One region of the Sphaerotilus sp. FB-3 genome, then DNA from elsewhere that is predicted to be linked to it. Evidence: predicted binding sites of a transcription regulator. Region 1 holds the regulator's gene; the other holds the start of a gene.

Region 1 (6,321 bases):
CTGCTCGAGATCAACGAGGCCTTCGCGGCCCAGGCCTGCGCGGTCCACCAGGAAATGGGCTGGGACCTGTCGAAGGTCAACGTCAATGGCGGCGCGATCGCCATCGGTCACCCGATCGGCGCCTCCGGCTGCCGCATCCTGGTCACGCTGCTGCACGAGATGCAGCGCCGTGACGCGAAGAAGGGCATCGCCTCGCTGTGCATCGGCGGTGGCATGGGTGTCGCGCTGACGGTCGAGCGCTGATTTCCCTCTGGTCCTTTTCGCGAGCCTTCACTCGTCTGCGCTCGCTGTGAGCGCAGACCCATCACAAGGAGAGACAGACATGGCACAGAAAATCGCATACGTCACCGGCGGCATGGGTGGCATCGGCACCTCGATCTGCCGTCGTCTGCACAAGGACGGCTTCAAGGTCATCGCCGGCTGCGGCCCGACCCGTGACTTCCAGAAGTGGCTCGACGAGCAGGCTGCGGCCGGCTACACCTTCTACGCCTCGGTCGGCAACGTCGCCGACTGGGACTCGACCGTCGAGGCCTTCGCCAAGGCCAAGGCCGAGCACGGTCCGATCGACGTGCTGGTCAACAACGCCGGCATCACCAAGGACCGCATGTTCCTGAAGATGAGCCGCGAGGACTGGGACGCGGTCATCAGCACCAACCTGACCTCGATGTTCAACGTCACCAAGCAGGTGGTCGGCGACATGGTCGAGCGCGGTTTCGGCCGCATCATCCAGATCTCCTCGGTCAACGGCGAGAAGGGCCAGGCCGGCCAGACCAACTACTCGGCCGCCAAGGCCGGCATGCACGGCTTCACGATGGCGCTGGCGCAGGAACTGGCCGCCAAGGGCGTGACCGTCAACACCGTGAGCCCGGGCTACATCGGCACCGACATGGTCCGCGCGATCCGTCCGGACGTGCTCGACAAGATCATCGCCACCATTCCGGTCAAGCGTCTGGGCACGCCGGAGGAAATCGGTTCGATCGTCGGCTGGCTGGCGGGCGAGGACTCGGGCTTCACCACCGGCGCGGACTTCTCCTGCAACGGCGGCCTGCACATGGGCTGATGCCTTGCTGGCGGTGACGCCTGCGAATCCGAGGGCCGGCCTTGCCGGCCCTTTTTGCTTCCTTCGGCTTTTCCCGGGGCTTTGCCGGATCACTGCACCGCGATCAGCGCGTCGAGTGCGGCGCAGACCTCGCGCATGCTGCCGCTGATGCGCACCCGGCGCGGATCCTGGGGATCGATCTGCAGATGCAGGCGTTCGTCGGGGATGTCGTCGGGGTCGGCGGCGAGGGCCTGCGCGGGCCACAGACGACGGGAGTCGGCATGGCGCACCGAGGTCAGCATGCTGCGCGAAAGCACGATGCCCTGCGGATGCGCGGGCCGTTGTGGCGCGATGGGCGATGTCGTCGAACGGGGCGAGAGGGGCGAGAGAGGCGAGAGCGAGGGCCGGGGCAGCGGCCGGTCGGACATCGCCGCGACCGCTGCCAGATCGAGATCGGGTGCGAGGTCCGCAGCGATGTCTGCTGCGAGATTCGGCGACAGGACCGGGCGCGGAGCACGGCGCAGCCAGCGGGCGAGCATCGGAAACATCGGAACCTCCTGGATCTTTAGGGTACCGGTGCAGGCGAGCGTCAGCCCGCCCGGCCGGAAGGGCCGCATGGCGCGACAGGGGACCCGCGAGTCCGGGTCGGGACGAGAGGACAGTGCAGCGGCCGTCAGCCCGCAGGCGGCGTGGCCGCCGCGGGCTACAGCATCGGACTGTTGCGGATCAGACCGACCGCCAGGCCCTCGATGCAGAAGTCCGGATCATCCGGCTGCACATGGATGACCGGGAAATCCGGGTTTTCCGGATGCAGTTCGATGCCCGCCGGGCCGTGGCGCAGGCGCTTGACGGTGACCTCGTCCCCCAGCCGGGCGACGACGATCTGCCCGACCTGGGCCCGGGCACCGCGCTGCACCGCCAGCAGGTCGCCGTCGAGAATGCCGGCATCGCGCATGCTCATGCCGCGCACCTTCAGCAGGTAGTCGGGGCGGCGGGTGAAGAGATGGGGCTCGATCGTGTAGCTGCGTTCGATGTGTTCCTGCGCCAGGATCGGGCTGCCGGCGGCGACCCGGCCGACCAGCGGCACGCTCATCGTGTCGGGCGCAGGGGCGTCGGCGGGGTAGGTGCCGCCCGACCTCAGGCTGCGCAATATGTCAGACTTGAGCCGGATGCCCCGCGAGGTGCCGCCGACCAGTTCGATCACGCCCTTGCGGGCCAGCGCGCGCAGATGCTGCTCGGCGGCATTGTGCGAGCGGAAACCGAATTCGGTGGCGATCTCGGCCCGTGTGGGCGGTGCGCCGGTCGTCTCGATCGTGCGCAGGATCAGCGCCATGATGTCCTGCTGGCGAGGGGTGAGCTTCGGGCTCGCGTCCATGGCATGTCCTTGGGGCTGTTCAGATATCCAGTGCCTGTATTTTTATCCAGTTCCATGCAGATGACAAGCAGCGATGTGCTCTCCCCTCGGCCCGCGCAGAACGGCCGCCATATCGTCATTCTGGGCACCGGCGGCACGATTGCCGGTCGGGCCGAGCAGAGCACCGATGTGGTCGGCTACAAGGCTGGCCAGGTTGCGGTTCAGGATCTGATCGACGGGGTGCCGGGCCTGCGCCGGCGCATCGACGCGGGCTGGCGCATCGAGTCCGAGCAGGTCTCGCAGGTCGACAGCAAGGACATGAGCCACGCGATCTGGCGCCGGCTGGCCGAGCGGGTGCAGCACCATCTGGACCGGCCGGAGGTCGACGGCATCATCGTGACCCACGGCACCGACACGCTGGAGGAGACCGCCTACCTGCTGCATCGGGTGCTGGCGCCGTCGCGCCCGGTGGTGCTGGCCGCGGCGATGCGTCCGGCCAGTGCGCCGCAGCCCGACGGGCCGCAGAACCTGGACGATGCGCTGACGGTGGTGGGCTGGCCCGGCGCGCGCGGGGTGATGGCGGTGCTGGGCGGGCAGGTCTGGTCGGGCGCGGAGGTCCGCAAGATCCACCCGTACCGGCTGGACGCCTTCAGCGCGGGCGACGCCGGCCCGCTGGCGCATGTCGAGGCCGGTCAGCTGCGCCGGCTGCGCGAATGGCCGGTGGAGCAGCCGCTGGGCCTGAAGGTGCTGGCGGCGGACATCTGGCCGGATGTGCAGATCGTCACCAGCCATGCCGGCGCCGACGGCCGGCTGGTCGACCTGCTGGTGCAGGTCGGGGTGCAGGGCCTGGTGGTGGCCGCCACCGGCAACGGCTCGGTGCACCAGGATCTGATGGCGGCGCTGCTGCGGGCGCAGGCCGCCGGCGTGCTGGTGCTGCGCGCGCTGCGCGGCGGCGCCGGCTGCATCGTGCCCTCGGCGACCGATCTGCTGCCGGATGCCGGCGCGCTGACCTCGGCGCAGGCGCGCATCGAGGTGCTGCTGCGGCTGCTGGCGCGCCGCGGCGGCTGAGGTCCGGCCGCCTCGGGCCGGGCCCCGACCGAGGTCAGACCGGGATCAGACCAGGTTCAGCGTCACCTCGATGTTGCCGCGGGTCGCGTTCGAGTAGGGGCAGACGATGTGGGCGGCCTGCACCACCTCGTCGGCGACCGCACGCTCGATGCCGGGCACATGGATGTTGAGCGTCACCTGGATGCCGAAGCCGTTCGGGATCGGGCCGATGCCGACTTCCGAGTCGATCTTCAGGTCGGCCGGCAGCGCGATCTTCTTCTGGCCGGCGACGAACTTCATCGCACCCATGAAGCAGGCGGCGTAGCCGGCGGCGAAGAGCTGCTCGGGATTGGTGCCGGCGCCGTCGTCGCCGCCCAGGCCCTTGGGCACCGAGAGCTTGACGTTCAGGCGGCCGTCGTCGCTGGTGGCGGCGCCGTCACGGCCTCCGGTGGCGGTGGCGCGGGCGGTGTAGAGGACTTGCTGCAGGGACATGGTCTTTCCTTTCAGGGGGAACAGGTCAAGGGGCGGTCAAGGGGCGGCTCAGGGGCCGGGGGGAGACTGGAGCAGGGCCGCACGCAGCCGGGCGAGCTGGCCGCGCAGTGCGGCCAGTTCGTCGAGCGAGCAGCCGGTGGAGGCGGCGATCTGGCGCGGAATCTCGCCCGCGCGGGCCTTCAGCGCCTGGCCGGCGGTGCTCAGCACGACCGTGACGCGGCGCTCGTCGTCGCGGCTGCGGCGGCGCTCGAGCAGACCGGCTTCCTCGAGCCGGCGCAGCAGCGGCGTGAGCGTGCCGGAGTCGAGCGAGAGCCGCTCGCCGAGCTCGCCCACGCCCTGGCCGTCACGCTCCCACAGCACCAGCATCACCAGGTACTGCGGATAGGTCAGGCCGAGCGCGTCGAGCAGCGGGCGGTAGCGCTTCGTCATCGCCAGCGAGGCGGAATACAGCGCAAAGCACAGCTGCTGGTCCAGGGCCAGCCAGGCGTCTGCCGGGAGGGGGGAATCTGCGGAGCCGGAATTCATGATGTGCACAGTCTAGTTGTGTGCAATTGAATTCGCCGGGCAGAGGCCTCTGCCCCTGTGCGCGGCAGGGCCGCAGCCGGCCCCGCCGGCGATCAGTGCGCAGATGTGCTTGCGATGTTGCCGCGCCCCGGCCAGGTGGCCAGCACCACGCCCAGCAGCGCCAGCGCGAAGGCGCCGGCCTGCGCGGCGCTGAAGGGCTCGCCCAGCAGCAGCACGCCGACCGCGGCGGCCGACACCGGCAGCATCACGGTGAACACACCGGCCTGCGAGGCCGGCACATGGCGCAGCCCGGTCATCCACAGCCAGACGGTGATCATGCTGGCGGCCAGCGCGTAGAACACCAGCAGGCCCCAGGTCGGCAGCGCCACCTGCGAGAAGTCGAACTGCCGTGCCTGCCACAGCGCCAGCGGCGCCACCAGCGCCAGGCCCCAGAGGTTGACCAGCGCGCTGATGCGCTTGGGGCCCAGCCGCCCCGAGAGCTTCTTGCCGATCACCACATAGCTGGCCTCGCAGACCACCGCCGCGAGCAGCAGCAGATTGCCCAGCAGCGGCGAGGCGCCGGTCTCGGCCGTGGCGCCGGTCTTGCTCAGTGTCACCAGCGCGATGCCGCTGACCGCGCAGGCGATGCCCGCCAGCACCTGGCGCGACAGCCGCTCGCCCAGGAAGACGCGCGACAGCAGCGCCACCACGCCGGGCAGCGCCGCCATGATCACGCCGGCGGCCAGCGCGGTGCTGAGCTGCACGCCGAAGAGCATGCAGATCGAGAACAGGAAATTGCCCAGCAGGCTCAGCAGGAAGAGCAGCCCGCGGTCCTGCCGGGTCTGCTCGGGTTCGTCGGCCGGGCGGCGGGTCCAGCCGCCCATCGCCACCGCGGCGATGCCGAAGCGCAGGCCCGCCAGCAGGAAGACCGGAAAGACCGCGACCAGCCATTTCGACAGGCCGACATAGCTGCCGACCAGCGCCATGCTGGCGGCCAGGCAGGCCCAGGCGCGCCAGGGCATGCGGTTCGTGGCCGTCAGCACGCCGCCCGCTGCGGCGCTCATCCCGCGGCTTTCATCGCCGCCTTCTGCTCCTGCTGCAGACGCTTCTCCCGCAGCGCGATCATGTAGCTCGAGACCACGACGAAGATCGCCACCACCACGATGACCACCGTGGCCAGCGCATTGACCGTCGGGTCCAGCCCCAGGCGGGCACGGCTGAAGATCACCAGCGGCAGCGTGGTCGAGCCCGGGCCCGACAGGAAGGCCGACATCACCACATCGTCGAGCGAGAGCGTGAAGGTCAGCAGCCAGGCCGCCAGCAGCGACTGCGCGATCATCGGCAGCGTCACCAGGAAGAAGACCTGCAGCGGGCGCGCGCCCAGATCCTGCGCGGCCTCCTCGAACTGCGGATTGAGGTCGCGCAGCCGCGCGGCGATCACCACCGTCGCATAGGCCATGCCGACCAGCATGTGGCCGAGCCAGATGGTGGTCAGGCCCCGCTCGGGCACGCCGAACAGGCGCTGCATCGACACCAGCATCAGCAGCAGCGACAGGCCGACGATCACCTCGGGCATCACCAGCGGCGCGTTGATCATGCCGGAGAAGAGGGTGCGGCCCCGGAAGCGCGGATGGCGCTCCAGCGTCAGCGCCGCCAGCGTGCCCAGCACCACCGAGCCGGTGGCGCTGGCCGCGGCGATCTGCAGCGACAGGAACAGCGCATGGCGGATGTCCTCGTCGCCGACGAGCTTCTCGTACCAGCGCAGCGAGAAGCCGGCCCAGACATTGGGCACCGGCGAGTCGGTGAAGCTGTAGACCACCAGCGCGATGATCGGCAGGTAAAGGAACAGGAAGCCGGCAGTCAGCCAGATGCGGCTGGTCCAGCG
Region 2 (6,321 bases), on a different contig from region 1:
TGCCGCTGCCGCCGGCGCGCACCGGCGGCATGGAGAGCGACCCGCCCGCGGCGGCGGCCTCCTCCGCAGCCACCGCCAATGCCAGCACGCCGCGCCAGATCGACCCGACCCCGCCGGGCGAACCGCCCCAGGCCCGCGCGCTGCAGCGCTGGTGGGTGCCCCGACGCGATGCATCGCCCGCGCCGCCGGCGCCGAGCACACCGGCCGCCTCACCGAAGGACTCCGCGCCATGATCATCAACACCCCGTTCGACCGCCCGACCCTGTGGCAGCGGGTGCAGCCGCTGTTCCGCGGCTTCGATCTGCCGCTGCTGCTGGCCATCCTGATCATCGCCACCATCGGCCTGACCGCGATGTACTCGGCCGGCTACGACAACGGCGCGCGCTTCGGACTGCAGGTGCGCAACATGGCGCTGGCCGGCGTGGTCTTCTTCCTGGTGGCCCAGGCACCGCAGCAGCGGCTGATGTCGCTGGCGGTGCCGCTGTACACGCTGGGCGTCATCCTGCTGCTGCTCACCGCCGCCTTCGGCATCGACCCGACGAACAAGGGCGCACGGCGCTGGCTCAATGTCGGCATCGTCATCCAGCCCAGCGAGATCCTGAAGATCGCCACGCCGCTGATGGCCGCCTGGTGGTTCCAGCGCCGCGAAGGCCGCGGCCAGACCGGCGACATCGCCAAGGCCTTCGTGCTGGTGCTGGTGCCCTTCCTGCTGGTGGCCAAGCAGCCCGACCTGGGCACCGGCCTGCTGATCTTCTTCGCCGGCTTCTTCGTCATCTTCTTCGCCGGGCTGTCGTGGAAGCTGATCCTTCCGGCCATCGCGCTGGGCAGCATCGGCATCATCGCGCTGATCCTGGCCGAGCCGACCATCTGCCAGCCCGGAGTGGACTGGCATGTGCTGCACACCTACCAGAAGAACCGCGTCTGCACCCTGCTCGACCCGAACCGCGATCCGCTGGGCAAGGGCTTCCACATCATCCAGGGCATGATCGCCATCGGCTCGGGCGGACTGACCGGCAAGGGCTTCATGCAGGGCACCCAGACCCATCTGGAGTTCATCCCGGAGCGCACCTCCGACTTCATCTTCGCGGCCTTCTCCGAGGAATTCGGCTTTGCCGGCGGCTGCGCGCTGCTGGCGGCCTACACCTTCCTGATCTTCCGCGGCCTGGTGATCGCGCACGAGGCGCCGACCACCTTCTCGCGCCTGCTGGCCGGCTCGATCACGATGAGCTTCTTCGTCTATGCCTTCGTCAACATGGGCATGGTCAGCGGCATCCTGCCGGTGGTGGGCGTGCCGCTGCCCTTCATGAGCTACGGCGGCACCGCGCTGGTCACGCTCGGGCTGTCGCTGGGCATCCTGATGTCGATCGCCCGATCGCGCCGGCTGATGCAGAGCTGAGGCAGAGCTGATGCAGAGCGGCGGCCGGGCGGCGCGGCTCAGACCGGAATCTCGTCGGAGCGCGCCGGCTCGGCCGCCGGCCCCTCCGGCGACACCGCCTCCGGCACCGGCGCCTGGCGCAGGCGGATGGTGAAGCGCGCCCCCGGCCCCTCGCCGATCGGCACCTGACCCGGCTCGCGGGCATCGTCGAGCTGCACCGTGCTGCCATGCTGGTGGGCGATCTCCGCGACGATCGCCAGCCCCAGGCCGGAGCCGTCGACCGTGGTGCCCAGCGCGCGGTAGAAGGGCTGGAAGACCAGCTCGCGCTCGGCCGCCGGAATGCCCGGCCCCGAGTCCTCGACCTGCAGCACCACCGTCTGCGCAAACGGATCGGGCACCACCCGCACCGTGACGGCACCGCCGCGCGGGGTGTAGTGCAGCGCGTTGTCGACCAGATTGGAGATCAGCTCGCGCAGCAGCAGGGCGTGGCCGAGCACATCGGTCTGGCCGGGACGCTGCAGGGCGTCCGGCAGTCGGGAGTCGGCGCCCTCGTAGCCCAGATCGATGCCGGCATCGAGCGAACGCGGCACGAAGTCGCGCACCACATCGGTGGCCAGGGCCTCCAGGTCGATGCGGTCACGGGCCTCGATGCCGGCACGTGCATCGGCCCGCGCCATCGACAGCAGCTGGTTGACCATGTGCGCCGCGCGCTGCGAGGCCCGCGCCATCTGCTGCAGCGAGGCACGCAGCAGCTGCGGATCGCCGTGGCCGGCGTCGATCTCGCGCGCAGCCAGCTCGGCCTGCATGCGCAGGCCCGCCAGCGGCGTCTTGAGCTGGTGCGCCGCATCCGCCAGGAAGCGCTTCTGCGTCGCCAGCGAGGACTGCTGGCGCTCGAGCAGGTCGTTGATCGCCTGCACCAGCGGCGAGACCTCCTCGGGCACCTCATGCACGTCGATCGGCGAGACATCGTCGCTGGCGCGCTCGCGGATGCGCTGCTGCAGCGCGGTCAGCGGCGCCAGACCGCGCACCAGCGCCATCCACACCAGCAGCACCGCCACCGGCAGGATGACGAACTGCGGCAGGATCACGCCCTTGATGATCTCGGTGGCCAGCCGCGAGCGCTTGGCCTGCGTCTCGGCCACCTGCACCAGCACCGCGCGCGCGTCCGATCCCGGCACGATCCACTGGTAGGCCACACGCACGCTGTCGCCGTGGATCTCGTCGTCGCGCACCTTGACCTGGCCGGGCGTGCGCGGCTCGTCGGCGGGCGGCAGCGGCAGGTCGCGGTCGCCGCTGACGATCTCGCCCCGCGCGCCGCGCACCAGGTAATAGACATTGTCGACCTCGTCGGCGCGCAGCATGCGCGCCGTCTCGCGCGACAGGTCGAACAGGATGTCGTCGCCGCGCACCTCGACGCGCTGGCCCAGCGAGCGCACCGACTCGATCAGCGCCCGGTCATACGGCAGGCTGGCGATGCCCTGCGCGGCCAGCCAGGTCAGCGCCAGGCTCATCGGCCACAGCAGCAGCAGCGGCGCGAGCATCCAGTCGAGGATCTCGCCGAACAGCGAGCGCTGCTCGCGCCGGCGCGCAAGCAGCCCGACCGGCGCAGCCGGCGCCGAGGCCGGTTCCGGAACCGGCAGGGCCTCAGGCCGCGATCTTCTCAAGACAGTAGCCCAGACCGCGCACGGTGGCGATGCGGATCGGGCCCTGCTCGATCTTCTTGCGCAGCCGGTGGATGTAGACCTCGATGGCGTTGTTGCTGACCTCCTCGCCCCACTCGCACAGCCGCTCGACCAGCTGGTCCTTGCTCACCAGGCGGCCGGCGCGCTGCAGCAGCACCTCCAGCAGGCTGAGCTCGCGCGCCGACAGGTCGACCATCTGCTCGTTGATGTAGGCGACGCGACCGGTGGCGTCGAAGGTCAGCGGCCCGTGCTTGATCAGGCTGCTGGCCGAGCCCAGGCCGCGGCGGGTGAGCGCGCGCACCCGGGCCTCCAGCTCCTGCAGCGAGAAGGGCTTGGCCATGTAGTCGTCGGCGCCCAGGTCCAGGCCCTTGACGCGCTGCTCGATCGAGTCGGCCGCAGTCAGGATCAGCACCGGCACCGCCGAGCCGCGCCCGCGCAGCTTCTTCAGCACCTCCAGGCCATGCATCTTGGGCAGACCCAGATCGAGAATCAGCAGATCGAACTCGTGGGCCGCCAGCGCGGCATCGGCTTCCGATCCGCTGGCCACATGGTCGACGGCATAGCCAGCGCTGCGCAGGCTGCGCAGCAGTCCGTCGGCCAGGACCTGGTCATCTTCGGCGATCAGAATGCGCATGTCAGTCTCCTCTGTATCCTGCCGGATCCTGAGGGATCCCTGCTTCTGGGTCCGATTGTAGAAAGCCCCGGACCGTACCGCATCGGGACAGATGCGATGATGGCCACCCGCGCCTTGCGTCTCGTCAGGCAACAGCCGGACAGCATGGCCGGGGCGAAGTCATCGGATGACCTGCCGTCCGGATCGCCTGTGCACCTCAGGCCACAGGCCAGCGGATCCGCCGACCGATCCATCACATCACCACTGTACAAATAGACAGTCTCTGAGATAATGGCCGCCACACCCAGGAGAACCCCGATGGATGCATCCAAGTCCGCCCCCGCCTCGCTGAACACCGAGAAGGCCAAGGCCCTGCAGGCCGCGCTGGCGCAGATCGACAAGCAGTTCGGCAAGGGATCGATCATGCGCCTCGGCGAGGGCGAGGTGATCGAGGACATCCAGGTCGTCTCGACCGGCTCGCTGGGCCTGGACATCGCGCTGGGCGTGGGCGGCCTGCCGCGCGGCCGGGTCATCGAGATCTACGGCCCCGAGTCCTCGGGCAAGACCACGCTGACGCTGCAGGTCATCGCCGAGATGCAGAAGCTCGCCGGCACCTGCGCCTTCATCGACGCCGAGCATGCGCTCGATGCGCAGTACGCGCAGAAGCTCGGCGTGAACCTGCAGGAGCTGCTGATCAGCCAGCCCGACACCGGCGAGCAGGCGCTGGAGATCGTCGATGCGCTGGTGCGCTCCGGCGCGGTCGACCTGATCGTCGTCGACTCGGTCGCGGCGCTGACCCCGAAGGCCGAGCTCGAGGGCGAGATGGGCGATGCCCTGCCCGGCCTGCAGGCCCGTCTGATGAGCCAGGCGCTGCGCAAGCTCACCGCCACCATCAAGAAGACCAACTGCACCGTCATCTTCATCAACCAGATCCGCATGAAGATCGGCGTGATGTTCGGCAGCCCGGAGACCACCACCGGCGGCAACGCGCTGAAGTTCTACGCCTCGGTGCGCCTCGACATCCGCCGCGTGGGCAGCATCAAGAAGGGCGACGAGGTGATCGGCAACGAGACCCGGGTCAAGGTGGTCAAGAACAAGGTCAGCCCGCCGTTCAAGACCGCCGACTTCGACATTCTCTACGGCGAGGGCATCAGCCGCGAAGGCGAGATTCTCGATCTGGGCGTCAACGCCAAGCTGGTCGACAAGTCCGGTGCCTGGTACGCCTACAAGGGCGAGAAGATCGGCCAGGGCAAGGACAACAGCCGCGAGTTCCTGCGCGAGAACCCGGATCTGGCCCACGAGATCGAGAACCGCATCCGCGAATCGCTCGGCATCAGCCTGCTGCCGCCGCTGGCCGGCACCGAAGGCGCCTGAGCCCGCGGGCACCCGTGCCAGCGCCCAGCCTCAGTCTGAAAGGACGCGCGCTGCGCTTCCTGAGCCTGCGCGAGCATTCGCGCAGCGAACTTGCGCGCAAGCTCGCACCGCATGCCGAAAGCGCCGAGCAGGTCGATGCGCTGCTGGACGAGCTGACCGCGCTGGGCTTTCTCAGCGAGCAGCGCTTCGTCGAATCTCTGCTGCACCGGCGCGCTGCCCGCCACGGCAGCGGCCGCATCCGCCAGGAGCTGAACGCCAGCGGCGTCGATCCGGCCGATCACCAGGAAGCGCTCGACGCCCTGAAGGACAGCGAGCTGAGCCGGGCGCGCGCGGTCTGGTCACGCCGCTACGCCAGCGCGCCGTCCGACCTGAACGAGCGTGCGCGCCAGACGCGCTTTCTGCTCGCTCGCGGCTTCTCGTCCACCATCGTCCGCCAGGTGCTGCAGGCCGCGGCACATGCCGAGATCGACGACACTGAAGCGCAGGATCGGCCAGACTGACCCTGGTCATACGACGTCCAAACACTGTGGGAAGCACGCATCCTGTTGATGCGGCGCAACATGCTACAGTTCGCGCGCCTCGGCAAAGCCGCCGACCAGGGCGCCGCCGCAGCGCGCCAGGACGCATTCATTCCTGAATCCCTTCAGAACAGAGCTCAAGCGATGAAGATCCACGAATACCAAGGCAAGGAAATCCTGCGCCAGTTCGACGTTCCGGTGCCGCGCGGCTACCCGGCGTTCACGGTTCAGGAGGCGGTGGAAGCCGCCGAGAAGCTGGGCGGCCCGGTCTGGGTCGTGAAGGCGCAGATCCATGCAGGCGGCCGCGGCAAGGGCGGCGGCGTGAAGGTCGCGAAGTCGCTCGACGACGTGCGCGCCCGCGCCACCGACATCCTGGGCATGCAGCTGGTCACGCACCAGACCGGCGCGGAAGGCCAGAAGGTCCGCCGCCTGTACATCGAGGACGGCGCCGACATCGGCAAGGAGTTCTACGTCTCGCTGGTCACCGACCGCGGCACGCAGAGCGTGGCCTTCATCGCCTCGTCGGAAGGCGGCATGGACATCGAGGAGGTCGCGCACTCGACGCCCGAGAAGATCATCACCGAGATGATCGACCCGCTGGCCGGTCTGACCGACGAGCAGGCGGCCAAGATCGCGCGTGCCATCGGCATGGAAGGCCACACCGTGGACCAGGCCGTGTCGCTGTTCAAGAACCTGTACCGCTGCTACATGGAGACGGATGCCTCGCTGGTCGAGATCAACCCGCTCAACCGTGACAGC

What was found. Region 1 encodes LexA, which represses DNA repair genes until DNA is damaged. Its sites were predicted from a motif close to ACTGTATNNNNATACAGT; they were not measured.
Region 2: recA (recombinase RecA) is a predicted target of LexA. The motif match lies at 3,934-3,951, and genes of this name have one in related genera.

Annotation. Positions count from the first base shown of each region.
Region 1 covers NZ_BQWE01000006.1:108,385-114,705, forward strand. Annotated here, with positions in the region: gene NFT33_RS02025 (acetyl-CoA C-acetyltransferase) at 1-243, shown strand, start outside; gene phbB (acetoacetyl-CoA reductase) at 323-1,060, shown strand; gene NFT33_RS02035 (hypothetical protein) at 1,150-1,587, opposite strand; gene lexA (transcriptional repressor LexA) at 1,743-2,414, opposite strand; gene NFT33_RS02045 (asparaginase) at 2,469-3,461, shown strand; gene NFT33_RS02050 (organic hydroperoxide resistance protein) at 3,507-3,932, opposite strand; gene NFT33_RS02055 (MarR family winged helix-turn-helix transcriptional regulator) at 3,981-4,457, opposite strand; gene NFT33_RS02060 (DMT family transporter) at 4,550-5,500, opposite strand; gene NFT33_RS02065 (ABC transporter permease) at 5,497-6,321, opposite strand, start outside.
Region 2 covers NZ_BQWE01000034.1:267-6,587, reverse strand. Annotated here, with positions in the region: gene mrdA (penicillin-binding protein 2) at 1-233, shown strand, start outside; gene rodA (rod shape-determining protein RodA) at 236-1,396, shown strand; gene NFT33_RS13325 (sensor histidine kinase) at 1,435-2,916, opposite strand; gene NFT33_RS13320 (response regulator) at 3,020-3,691, opposite strand; gene recA (recombinase RecA) at 3,989-5,044, shown strand; gene recX (recombination regulator RecX) at 5,059-5,544, shown strand; partial or broken gene sucC (ADP-forming succinate--CoA ligase subunit beta) at 5,707-6,321, shown strand, end outside.